Regions from separate parts of the Rothia sp. HMSC072E10 genome, predicted to be linked through region 2. Evidence: predicted binding sites of a transcription regulator. Region 2 holds the regulator's gene; the other holds the start of a gene.

Region 1 (6,569 bases), on a different contig from region 2:
CGCTTCCAACCGTGGTTCACGGCCGAGGGAATCGTGCGGCCCGCACGAATCTCGTCACGGATACGCTCAAAGTACACGATGAACGAGTCGGCCGTCGCACCAATCGCCACAATCAGACCGGCCACGCCCGCCAGGGACAGGCGGTAGTTCAGGGCCCAACCCAGCAGGGCAATCGCCTCGTACGAAATGATGCCGGCAACCACCAGCGACGCAATCGTCACGAAGCCCAGCAGGCGGTACTGGAACAGCGAGTAGATGAACACCAGCAGCAGACCGATCAGGCCGGTCAGCAGACCCACGCGCAGCTGCTCCGAACCCAGGGTTGCAGAAATCTGCTGCTCCGACTGAATCGTGAAGCTAATCGGCAGGGCGCCGTACTTGAGCTGATCGGCGAGAGCCTTAGCCTCCTGCTCGGTGAATTTACCGGTAATCTGCGGCTTACCGTCAGAAATCACGGCCTGCGAAATCGGGGCGGACAGCACCTTGCCGTCCAGCATAATCGCGAAGCGAGCACGCGCATCAGAAGAGTTCTGGACACGAATCGCGTTCAGGCGGGAGGTGATGTTCTGGAACTTCTCGCGGGCGGCATCGTTGAACTGAATGGTCACAGCCCAACGACCGGTGGTCACACCCTGGCCGCTGGTCTCCTGGGTATGGCTCGCGGTAGAAATATCGCTACCATTCAGCTCCACGGGACCCAGAATGTACTTCTCCTTGCCGTCGGCGGAGCAGGCCACCATCGGCTTGGTCGGGTCGGCGCTATCCGCGTCCTCGCTGCGGGCCGCGGTGCAGTCCTTCGCCTCGTACTGCTTGTACAGGTCGGCGGTAATCCAGTTGCGGTCCGAACCGTCGGTCGGCTCGGCGGTCGGCTTGGGCAGCTTGTCGTCCGCGGTGCGGGATCCCTCGGCGACCGCGGCACCGTCCCCGGCCACCAGGACCGGGCGGAACGTCATATTTGCGGATGCCTGAATCAGCTGGCGGGTCTCGGAGCTAATCGTGCCGGGAACCGAGACGACCACGTTGTTACCCGAGCCGAAGGAGGTGGTGACCTCCGCCTCAGACACGCCGGCGCCGTCAACGCGCTGACGAATAATCTCAACCGCCTGGTTCAGCTGCTCCTGGGTAACGTTCCCGTCCGATGATCCGTTGACCTTCGGGGAGAGAATCATCTGCGTACCACCCGAGAGGTCCAGGGCCAGTTTCGGTGCCCAGGAGCCTCCCGAGTAGGTGCTGCCGAAGATGCCGGCAGCCATCACAACCATGAGCAGGACCATCGAGAGGAGCGCCCCTCGCGCGGCTGCAAGCGGTGAACGCTTAGCCATAATGTTCCTTCTATGAGTATTTTCGTGTGTAGATTTGGTGTTCTACAGATTCCTTAGCGGACGCGAAAACCCGACGCCGAGTGCGCGGCGCCGGGTCGTTCGGTCTTAAGTTACTGGGCGGTCTTCGAGGAGTCCTCGGAGACGCCGCCTTCCGCGGGAGCCTGAGATTCCGCGGATGCCGGCTCGACGTCCTCGGTCAGGGGTGCGGCGGGAGCCTCGTCCTCAACGATGCTCATAATGGCGTTCAGCGCCACGGTGATAACAACGCCCTTGGCCAGCTCCAGCTGAATCTTATTGTCATCGAAATCGGTGCTGACGACGGTGCCGTAGAAGCCGGAACCGGTCATGACCTGAGTGCCGGGGACGAGAGACTGCTGCATTGCACGCAGTTCCTCCATCTGCTTACGCTGACGCTTCTGGGCGGAGAACATCATCCATGCCAGCAGCGCCATCATGGCAATCATAATCAGGAGGTTAAAATCCATGGTCTCACTTTCACATCCGCACCTGCGCCGCTCACCGTGCGGGTTGAGCGTGCTAAAAGGCGTGGAATCGTAGATACAGTACGTATCCATCCTACGCGAGAGCAGGAGCTTTAGCGCACCGAACCAGCGTTTTTGTGAGGTTTACCTGAGTTTTGTCCAGCCCGTGGCGTAATTTTATGTCGCCGGCAGGGCTCGGCGGCGCCGACAGAGCCTGCAGAAGAGCCCGCGGGAGGGGCGATACCTCCCACGGGCTACTTGCTCTGTATGTCTTGGCCGGTGCGGCTCTAGAGCTGAATCTCGGGGGCCTCCAGACCCAGGTGTTCCCAGGCCGCGGGCAGGGCCACGCGACCGCGCGGGGTGCGACCAATCAGGCCCTCGCGCACCAGGTAGGGCTCCGCCACGGTCTCCACGGTCTCGGTCTCCTCCCCCACCGCAATGGCGAGGGTGGACAGGCCAACCGGCCCGCCGCCGAACTTGTGGATGAGCGATTCCAGCACGGCGCGGTCCAGGCGATCCAGGCCGCGCGAATCTACCTCGTACATGTCCAGGGCGGTCGCGGCATCACGCGCGTTGATGCGGTCCACGCCGTTCACCAGGGCCCAGTCGCGCACGCGGCGCAGCAGGCGGTTCGCGATACGGGGTGTGCCGCGGGAGCGACCCGCAATCTCGGTGAAGCCCTCGGAGGTAATCTGCATGTCCATCAGGCCGGCGCTACGGCGCAGCACCAGCTCCAGCTCCTCAACCGAGTAGAACTCCAGGTGACCGGTAAAGCCAAAGCGGTCGCGCAGAGGCCCGGGCAGCAGACCCGCGCGGGTTGTTGCACCCACCAGGGTAAACTGCGGAAGCTCCAGCGGAATGGAGGTCGCGCCGGCACCCTTACCCACCACGATGTCCACGCGGAAGTCTTCCATCGCCATGTAGAGCATTTCCTCGGCCGGGCGGCTCATGCGGTGAATCTCGTCGAGGAACAGCACCTCACCGGGGGTCAGCGAAGACAGAATCGCCGCCAAATCCCCGGAATGTTGAATCGCGGGGCCGGAGGTGATGCGCAGGGGCGCGTCCATCTCGGCGGCGATAATCATGGCCAGGGTGGTCTTACCCAGGCCGGGAGGGCCCGAAAGCAGCACGTGATCGGCGCTGCGGCCGCGCATCTTCGAGGCCTCCAGCACGAGGGAAAGCTGCTGGCGCACGCGGCGCTGACCCACGAAGTCGTCCAGGGACTTGGGGCGCAGGGCCGCCTCAATCATCTTCTCTTCGGGCTCTTCTTCCATCGCGACCAGGCGCTGCGCGGGCGCACCCGGGACGCCGGGCACCTGACCGGGGAAATACCCGCCGGAAACCGGGGATGCCGCGGCCTGCGAATCGTAGGGGTTCTGGGTCATAAAATTCTTCTTTCGTGGAGTGAGTGAGGCGCGAGGTAACGGGCGCGCCAAAATCGGCCGGGGTCAGCCAAGGGCTCGGCGAGCGGCCCTAGTGGCGACCCACCGTGTTCTGCGTACCCAGGGATGCGAGCACACCGCGCAGAGCCACGCCCACCGGCTCGCTCTCGGCGGAGGGATTGTGCTTCACGTACGCGTCGATGGCGGCGGAGGCGTCCTTCTCGCTCCAGCCCAGGGAGGTCAACGCATCCAGCACCTGCGGCTTCCACACGATGCCCTGGCTCAGCGGCAGCTCGTCGGTCTGACCGTCGCTCAGAATCAGCTTGCCGGCAAGCTCCAGCACGATGCGGCGGGCACCCTTCGGGCCGATGCCCGGAACCTTCGTGAAGGCCTTGTCGTCACCGGTGGCCACGGCTCGCTCCACCTCCGCGGCGGTGTGCACGCTCAGCACCGCCAGGGCGATGCGAGGGCCGATGCCCGAGACCGAGAGCATCATGTCAAAGACCTCGCGTTCAGCCGGTTCCGAAAAACCGTAGAGGGTCATGGATTCCTCGCGCACGATCATGGTGGTCAGCACGGTGGCCTCCTCCCCCGTGCGCAGCTTAGAGAGAGTGCGTGCGGTGGCGTGCACCAGCATGCCGAAACCATTAACGTCAATCACCGCGTGGTCAAGCCCCACCTGGGCCACGCGGCCGGTCAGCGATGCAATCATTCTCTCCACCTTTCAACGCCCCGCGCCGGGGCGAACGATACTGCACTCCCCTCGCGGCCTGCTGTGCCGCCGGCGCGCATCGGGGCCGGCGGGTATGCCACGGGAAGATACTATCAGTATATTAGAATATTTCTTCTGAAATCAAGGGATATTCGAATTCTTTAGCGAATACGGCTCCCGGTACGTTCGAAGGGGTTTGCTCGAAGGGTAACGAGTCGGCACCCCTAGCGGCGGGCCTTAGCCTCCGCCTCCATCCAGGCGCGCTGTGCGGGGGTCAGCGAACCTGCACGGCGAGCCTTCGCGGGCCGCGATCCCTGGTGCGTCTGCGTCTGCGCCGACATGTTAATACCCGAGCCGATGCCGCCGCCGCGCCAGCCGTGGCAGATGGCGATGGCCAGCGCATCGGCCGCGTCCGCGGGCTTCGGCATGGCGTTCAAGCCCAGAATGCGGGTCACCATGCGGCCCACCGAGGCCTTATCCGCGCGACCGCTGCCGGTCACCGCCGCCTTCACCTCGGAGGGCGTATGGAAGAACACCGGCACGCCGCGCATCGCCGCGGCAGAAATCACCGCGCCCGAGGCGTGCGCCGTACCAATCACCGTGTTCACCTGCTCCTGCGCAAAGACGCGCTCAATCGCTAGGGCGTCGGGCCGGTAGGTGTCCAGCCAGTGCGAGGCCGCGTTGAAAATCCAGAGGATGCGCTGGTCCAGCGTGCGGGCCGGGTCGGTGCCCGCCACGCCCACGTTCACGAAGTGCGCCTTACGGTCGGCGGTCATGTCGAGCATTGAGAAGCCGCAGCGCGTGAGGCCGGGGTCCACGCCCATGATGCGGGTCGCCCCCGGCACGCGGTCCACGGCGGCGACCGTATGGTTTTCGCGCATGCTATCGCGCGCGGCGGATGCAGCGTTCACGTGTGCTTTCCTTCCAAAGTTCGCGGGGTCTTCACATGGTCTTCACTGGGTCTTCGCGGGGTAAGGTTGCGATACCGCAGTTCGCGGGGCCGCCAGCCGGAGCACGGCCGGGTGTTTAGGCCAAGTGTTTAGGCCGGGCGTTTAGATCGGGCGCTGACCGGCATAACGTTCAAAAGCCACCTCCCGCCGGGTCCACGCGCGGTGGGCCGGCCGGGAAGTGGCTTCAGTGCACGCTCAGAAGTGGCGCGCTCGGGCGGTGACTACTCGGCTTCCAGCTGAGCAGCAACCTCGTCAGAGACGTTAGCGTTCGAGTAGACGTTCTGCACGTCGTCCAGTTCCTCGATGGCGTCTGCCAGCTTCAGGAACTTCTTGGCGCCCTCGGCGTCCAGGTCGACCTGCATGGTCGGGCGGAAGACCGGGTCGTCGTTGTTGTACTCCAGGCCGGCCTCGTCCAGAGCCTTACGAATCTCGGGCAGGTCGGTAGGTGCGGAGATGACGGTGAAGATATCGCCCTCGTCCAGGACCTCTTCGGCGCCGGCATCCAGAACAGCCATCAGAACGTCGTCCTCGGTCAGGCCATCAGTCTTGGTGACCTCAGCAACGCCCTTACGCTCGAACAGGAACGCAACCGAACCCTGGTCTGCCATGGTGCCGCCGTTACGGGTCACAGCCAGGCGAACCTCAGACGCTGCACGGTTACGGTTATCGGTCAGACACTCGATGTACAGGGCGGTACCCTGCGGGCCGCGTGCCTCGTACATAATCTCGGTGTAGTCGATGGTCTCACCGGTCAGGCCGGCGCCACGCTTGATAGCGCGGTCGATGTTGTCGTTGGGGACGGAGTTCTTCTTCGCCTTCGACACAGCAAGGTCAAGAGCGGGGTTACCGGCAATATCAGCGCCGCCCATACGTGCTGCAACCTCAATTGCCTTAATGAACTTCGCGAAAGCCTTCGCGCGCTTAGCGTCGATAGCAGCCTTCTTGTGCTTAGTAGTCGCCCATTTAGAGTGACCCGACATTCGTATCTCCCTTAGTCAAAACCTCTGCACGGACACGGCGAAACGCCCCGCGCACTGTACTATAACTCAATCAACTATACCGTAGCGGAGGCGCACACCACCTCTTAGAGTGCACGCCACCGCCCGGAATAGCACGTCAATGAACCGCTAGCGGGGGCGAGACGCGGCCGAGGCGCGCGCCTTCTCCACCAGCGAGTCGTCAATCGCGTTCGGAGTGAACTCGCCGAAGCGACGAATTGCGGCCTGCTCAATCAGGTAGTCCGCAATCTTCGGGTTCTTCGGCAGCAGCGAGCCGTGCAGGTAGGTGCCGATGACGTTGTGCACGCGTGCACCCTCGTAAGAGTCCGTCACGTTGTTGCCCTCACCCTTGGTCACGGTGGCCAGCGGGGTGCATCCGGAACCCAGGTAGGTCAGGCCCGAGTGGTTCTCAAAACCGATGACGGTGCCGAACTCCTCGGACTCCTCCACGATGTTGCCAATCAGGCGTTCGTCGCCGCCGACCGTGTGCGCATCGAAGATGTTGATGCCCTTGAGCACCTCGCCCTCACGGGTGCGGAACTCCTTGCCGAACAGCTGGTACAGGCCGCAGATGACGAGCATGGGCACGCCGTCCTCGGCCAGCGAGCGCAGGGTGCCGCCGATGGCGTGCAGGTCGTCCTGAATCACGGACTGGCCGGAGTCCTGGCCGCCGCCGCCGAGGATGATGTCAACATCCTCGGGGAAGGGCTGGCCGGGGTTGTG
Region 2 (6,569 bases):
CGTGTCAATACGCTCGCGACCCTTGCGACCGCCGGCGCCCTGCTCACGGCGAGCCTCTGCCTTACCGCGAAGCGGAGCCAGAACCATCACCATGTTGCGGCCATCCTGACGGGGGCGAGACTCAACGGTGCTCACCTCAGCCAGCTCAGCCGCCAGACGCTCCAGCAGACGCACACCCATCTCGGGGCGCTGCTGCTCACGACCACGGAACTGAATCATTGCCTTGACCTTGTCACCACCGGAGAGGAAACGACGAGCGTGTCCAACCTTGGTTTCGTAGTCGTGGGTATCAATCTTCAGGCGGAAACGGATCTCCTTCAGAACGGCGTTTGCCTGCTTCTTGCGGGATTCACGAGCCTTGATTGCGGCTTCGTACTTGTACTTGCCGTAATCCATGAGCTTGCACACGGGCGGCTTCGCGTTCGGGGCAACCTCGACCAGGTCGAGTTCGGCGTCCTCAGCCAGGCGCAGAGCGTCCTTCAGAGGGACAACGCCTACCTGCTCGCCACCGGGACCGACGAGTCGGACCTCGGGAACGCGGATACGATCGTTAATGCGTGGTTCGCTAATGACTAGCTCCTGTGCTCTGTGGGTTTCCCCGTGAATACTATCCGTTGCGGGCGCTAAAAAGCCCCCGCAGTTACACAAGCGGAGGCACAAACCAGCGTACGCCGAAATCGGCGGACGAACCCGTTCACCTCAAATCCCAGGGGCAAACCTGAGACGGCCAATCGGGTGGGAGGCGCGCTCCACTTGCAAACTGTCTACAACCATACCTCAGAACCGCCCGACGGCGCAAGGGATATACCCCACATCATGTTGGGTTGCGAGTCCCCGCGCTCGGCCGAATCGACGGGCGTCGCCCCGGGCGCTGCGGAGAGCCACAGGACCGCAGGGTGAACGCATTTACCGAATTAAACGAAATGTGAGATTCTAGGGTTATGAGCACTGAAAACAATAACTTCCGCTTTACCGCGGGAGAAGAAACCCCCGTCCACGGCCACACCGAGCTCACCGAGGAGCAGGTCGAGGCCGTTAATGAGCAGCTGCGCGATATTGCAGACGTTCCCGCCATCGAAATCATTAGCTCCGCGGCCATCCACATGATGAGCGCCGCAGCCGTCAAGTGCGGCCTGGCCTCCGACGAGAACGCAGACGATCTCAAGGACCTCGATGAAGCACGCAAGCTCATCACCGCCCTGGCAGGCCTGGTCACCGCTGCCGCCCCCGAAATCGGTTCCCAGCACGCAGCACCCCTGCGCGATGGCCTGCGCACCCTGCAGTTGGCATTCCGTGAGGCTTCCCCCTTCCCGGACGAGCCCGGCAAGGGCCCCGGCGAGAAGCTGACCGGCCCGGTGTACTAAACCGATCTCTCGAACCGGCCGGCCTACCATGTCGCCCCCAATCTATTCACGGTAAAGCCCCGTCTCCCTCGGCTGAAGGAGGCGGGGCTTTACCGTATATATTCTGCGCAATATATTCTGCGCGGACTGGTGGGATCCGACAGCCTTATCAGAAAGGAGAGATTCAGCGGGAGCCAGCGACCTCGAGTGCCTGCTCAAAGCTAAAGTTCCCCACGTACAGCGCCTTGCCCAGCACCACGCCCTCCAATCCGTAAGGCACCATGGCGCGCAGCTTCTCAAGGTCAGCCAGCGACGCCACGCCACCGGACGCCACCACCCGACAGACGGTCTGGGCCAGCACCTCATCGAGCAGTTCCGCGCCGGGACCAGCCAGCGAGCCATCCTTACTCACGTCGGTGACAATGTAGCGACGCACGCCCACGCTTTCTAGCCAGGCCAGCGCCTCCGCCACCTCGGGGCCCGACCAGTCGGTTCCGCGAGCCACCGTCACCCAACCCCGCTCGGGGTCGTAACGGGCGTCGAGCCCCAGGGCTAGAAGATCAGAATCCGCGTAACGAGCCAGGATACTTTCAAGCCAGACAGAATCCGCCAGCGCCGCGCTGGTCACGTTCACGCGGTCCGGGTTGAGGCTCAGGGCGCGCTCCAGGCTCTCAGCACTACGCACACCGCCACTGACCTGAATACGAACCGGAGCGGAGCCGCGGGCATTCTCGGCACGGACGGCGGCGGCAACCTCCGCCAGAACATCCGTATTCGTACCGCGGCCAAAGGCTAGGTCAAGATCAACCAGATGAATCCAGCGGGCGCCAGCCTTCACCCAGGTGAGCGCCGCCTTGACCGGATCGAGACGCTGCTCGCCACCGGACAGGGTGCCGCCCACAGGGCGCACCGCGTAGCCCTCGGAAATATCGACGGCCGGCAGAAGTTCAAGGATGGGTTTAGCCATTATGATTCCTCCCCACCGGTAGCGGATTCACCCGCGGCAAGCGACAGCCGGCCGGTCACCGCGAGGGACCCAACCCAGCGGCGCATAAATTCCGCACCCAGCTCACCGGATACGACCGGGCAGAACTGCACAGCGGTCAGCGGGCCGTTCTCCACCGCGGCAATATAGGGAGGTTCGGTTGCCGTCCAGCTCACCGCGGGAGGAGCGATATAGTCAATGCTCTGGTCAAAGGCCCACTCAAAAACACCGTGCTCGGACTTGAAACGGGCCTCGCCCTCAATATCTTTGAGCAGTCGACTGCCGGTCGAGGGGGACACCGCGGAGGAGCCGGGCACCAGGCCCCGGGTGGAAAGCTCCACGCTCTCGCCGGGCCACTCCCCCATACCCTGAACCTGCACGCTGCCCAGCTGTGGGTGGTTCACCGCGACGGATTCAAAAAGGCAGCTCAGGGCGGCACCGGCCGCGAGCACCGGACGGCCACCGGCCACGCGGCGCCCAATCACGCGCTCAGCGTCCTTGGCTTTTAGCTCGTCGAACGCCTCAAGGGAACCGGCAGGACCGGCAACCACCATGCCGTCAGCCTCGCGGAGCTGATGCGGGTCAGCGGTGACGATGACCTCCGCACCCGAATCCCGAAGAAGCTTTACCATGGCGCCGTGAGTTCCGGGATCTCCCAGAACGGCGACCACGGGGCGCGGCGAGGAGACCGCGTCCTGATGGGGCTGAGAGGGTGTTGACATCGCGTGCTCCTTGAGTAGTGCGGTAGGCGGTTCGTAGCCGATTCATAATCCGCTGACGGGTGAGCCGAAGCTCTCGCCTCGACAGCTTTGCCTAGTGGCGCGGCTTGGGAACCTCGAGGCGCTGACCGGCGTCGACAGCGGTGCTCGTCAGCGAGTTCATCTCCATAATACGCACCACGGTATCACGGACATCACCGCCGGGGTTCACCGACTGGGCGATGTCCCACAGTGTCTCGCCGTGCTTAACGGTCACAGTGGCTTGGGTAGCCGATGCGTTCTCAACACGGGGGCCGAAGGAAGGGCCGAGGAAGGTAATGGCGCCCAGCACCACGAGCGCGGCCAGGGTCAGCAGGGGCAGCCCCTTGAAATTGCGCAGGGGGTTGAAGCGTTCAAGGCGAGACGATAGGGAGCGAAGACCCGAGATAGCGGAGGGCACAAGGCCCGCACGGCGGGAAGACGATTCCCTCCCCTGCCCGGAGAGGTGCGCCGAAACGGAGCGTTCATTCACCGGAGCGGAGGGGGCCACAGGCCGAGCAGCCGCCGCGGTGGGAGAGACACTGCGGACGGGCGCCGGAGAGGCAGAAAGCTGAGGAGCGGATGCGCGACGGGAGGAGCCTCGAGCGATGCGCGCGGACTGCCGTGCGTGCGCGGGGTGAAGTACCACCAAACCTTCCGGAAGGGTAGCAGACGCAGAGGCACGGTGAGGGGCCAAAGAAGCTGCGGTCATAATTGTGGTTCCTTTCTCTCAAGCTCACTCCCGCGGTAATCCGCCGGGGTGAACGGTGCCGGCTCTCTCGAGACTCGACGGGTGAGTTGAGTGTGGTTGTTCGTTTTTCTGCCCGGGACCCGACACATCGGGTCAAGGAACGTTCGGGGTTTTGTCTTGCAGACGCGTTCCCCAGAACTCCCCTTCGGCTTAAGGAAGGTCGTTCGGTCTCTCGTTCGAATACTCTCGAACATTCGACGACCCCCTTCCAGACCCGCAAGGCAGAACGAGTATTCGAATTACATGGAGAATACCCCGTTTGCACCCCGAAAATCGGAGGGTTTTCTACTGTATCCGAATCCGTGTTCTAAAGTCTAGCAGATACATACTAAAAATTCCTCCGGTTTCGAAGAAAAAATCTAGTATATTTGTTTGAATTTGTCGGTAGAGTGTTCTACACTTGTGTCAAGAGATGTTCCACACGCTCGTGATAATTTCCACCATGGCGGGGCGTGACTCGCGACGGATCTAGAATCTGATCCACCCCTGACGAGATAAGGGGTATGTTTCACCTAAGCCGTGCGATATACGTCACCGTATGACGAACACGTGGACGACCCATCCGTGCTCCGCCGAAGGTACAGCAACCTTCGGCGACACAGACCAAAGGAAGAGATATGGCAACAGCACCCCGCCCGGCGCTGACCGCGCGCCAGCAGAAGATTCTTGACGCGATCCGCACCGAGATTGAACAGAAGGGCTATCCGCCGTCCATGCGCCAGATTGGCGATATGGTGGGTCTTGCGTCTCTCTCTTCGGTCACCCATCAGCTTGGCCGACTCGAAAATATGGGCTACATTCGCCGCGATCCCAAGCTCCCGCGTGCCATCGAGGTGCTCGACGAAAACGGCGCCGGCATGCACACTCCCCTGCCTGAACTTCCGAACTTTGAGGTTGGCGAGGACGACCTCGTACCCGTCCCCCTCGTCGGTCGCATTGCCGCGGGCGGCCCCATCACCGCCGAGCAGTCTGTGGAAGATGTACTCGCCCTGCCGCGCCAGCTGGTCGGCAACGGCAAGCTCTTTATGCTCAAGGTCAAGGGCGATTCCATGATTGACGCCGCCATCTGCGATGGCGACTGGGTCGTCGTGCGTGAACAGCACACCGCCGACAACGGCGACATCGTGGCCGCCCTGCTGGACGATGAGGCCACCGTGAAGGTCTTCCGCCAGGTTGATGGCCACACCTGGCTCATGCCGCGCAACGCAAGCTACGAACCGATTATGGGTGACCGCGCCACCGTCATGGGCAAGGTTGTTTCGGTATTGCGTAGCCTCTAATCCCCGCTCTTCGCGAGAGCATCATGGGGTGCTATGCCTCCCGGCGCCAACGCCCCGATCTGGTAGCTACGTCCTTTGAGACTTCAGCGCTTCCAAAGCCCATAACGAACAAAGCCCCCGGCACTCGCAAGTTTGCGAGTGCCGGGGGCTTTTCTCTGACTCTACGGGGAAATAGCCCTGCGGGGAAAACGCGCCGCCCGCTCAATACACAATGGCCCGCTCAGCACACGGTAGACGGGCTACCTGTCGATGGATTCCGAGAGACGGGCCAGCGCACCCACCACGGCCTGCTTATTCTGGGTGGGCCACATCGGCGGCATGGCCCTCATCAGGTAGCCGCCGTAGCGCTTCGTTGCGAGTCGCGAATCCAGAACCGCCACGACCCCGCGGTCATTCACCGAACGGATCAGGCGACCCGCGCCCTGCGCCATGCGGATAGCCGCGTGATGCGCAGAGACGGCCATGAACCCGTTACCGCGGTGACGGTTCACCGACTCCGTGCGGGCCTGCGCAATCGGATCGTCCGGTCGCGGGAACGGGATGCGATCCATCACCACCAGACGGCAGGAGTCTCCGGGGACGTCAACGCCCTGCCATAGGCTCATCGTTCCGAATAGGCACGAGTCAACATCCTCGCTAAACTCCTCCACCAGGGCCTTCAGCGAGGATTCACCCTGCAGAAGAATATTCAGATCGCTGTGCTCACGCATATACTCTGCGGCGCGCTCGGCGGCACGCTTCGAGGAGAACAGACCCAGGGCACCTCCCTCGGACGCCTCGCACAGCTCGCGAAGTCGCTCCAGCTGGCCCTCGTGCACGCCAAATCCCGGGGGCTTCAGATCCCCGGCTACGTATATGATGCCCTGCTTGCGGTAGTCGAAGGGCGAACCCACATCGATGCTCGTCCAGCGGGGAGCCCCCTCCCCCTGCAAGCCCAGGGCGCCGGCGGCCACATCGAAGGAGTCGCCCACCGTCAGGGTCGCGCTCGTTAGGATTACGGTGCGGTCGGCAAACAGACCGTCGCGCAGCTGCAGGCCAACGCTCAGTGGGGCGATATTCAGGGTCGCCGGGTCGGTATCGGAGGCGGCCACGTAGCGGCCGTTCTCCCAGCCGCCCTGACGCGAAACCCACAGCACATCCTGCTCAGCCGAAGCCTCCAGGATGCGGTTGCTCACCTCGTGCACCTCCGAGACGCGGGAACGGGCCATCTGCAGGCCGGCGTCGGCCTCCTGGCCGTCCGGTTTCGTATCGGAGAGCGCGGCGCGGGCCGCATCGTTCACCGCGGACAGGGCCGTGAGCAGACGACCGTCGAGGCCGTTGAGCAGCCCTTCGGGCAGGCCCTCCAGTGCGGTTTCCAGGGTTCCGGTGGCCATCTCCAGGGCCCCGGAATCGGCCTTAGAGTGTTTCTTCACGCCTCGAGCGGCGCGGCGAACCATCGCAACGGTCAGCGATCCGGAAACCGCACCGGTCACT

Evidence for each region. Region 2 encodes LexA, which represses DNA repair genes until DNA is damaged. Its sites were predicted from a motif close to TCGAACANNTGTTCGA; they were not measured.
Region 1: a site for LexA is predicted at 4,021-4,036, ahead of ruvA (Holliday junction branch migration protein RuvA). Genes of this name have one in related genera too.

The regions. Positions count from the first base shown of each region.
Region 1 covers NZ_KV814491.1:516,101-522,669, forward strand. The annotation lists gene secD (protein translocase subunit SecD) at 1-1,322, opposite strand, end outside; gene yajC (preprotein translocase subunit YajC) at 1,433-1,807, opposite strand; gene ruvB (Holliday junction branch migration DNA helicase RuvB) at 2,092-3,078, opposite strand; gene ruvA (Holliday junction branch migration protein RuvA) at 3,278-3,898, opposite strand; gene ruvC (crossover junction endodeoxyribonuclease RuvC) at 4,123-4,779, opposite strand; gene HMPREF2944_RS07445 (YebC/PmpR family DNA-binding transcriptional regulator) at 5,070-5,828, opposite strand; gene HMPREF2944_RS07450 (type 1 glutamine amidotransferase) at 5,976-6,569, opposite strand, start outside.
Region 2 covers NZ_KV814488.1:162,781-169,349, reverse strand. The annotation lists gene infC (translation initiation factor IF-3) at 1-648, opposite strand, end outside; gene HMPREF2944_RS03995 (DUF1844 domain-containing protein) at 942-1,364, shown strand; gene HMPREF2944_RS03990 (HisA/HisF-related TIM barrel protein) at 1,528-2,310, opposite strand; gene HMPREF2944_RS03985 (type 1 glutamine amidotransferase family protein) at 2,310-3,050, opposite strand; gene HMPREF2944_RS03980 (LysM peptidoglycan-binding domain-containing protein) at 3,142-3,777, opposite strand; gene lexA (transcriptional repressor LexA) at 4,434-5,096, shown strand; gene HMPREF2944_RS03970 (ATP-dependent DNA helicase) at 5,336-6,569, opposite strand, start outside.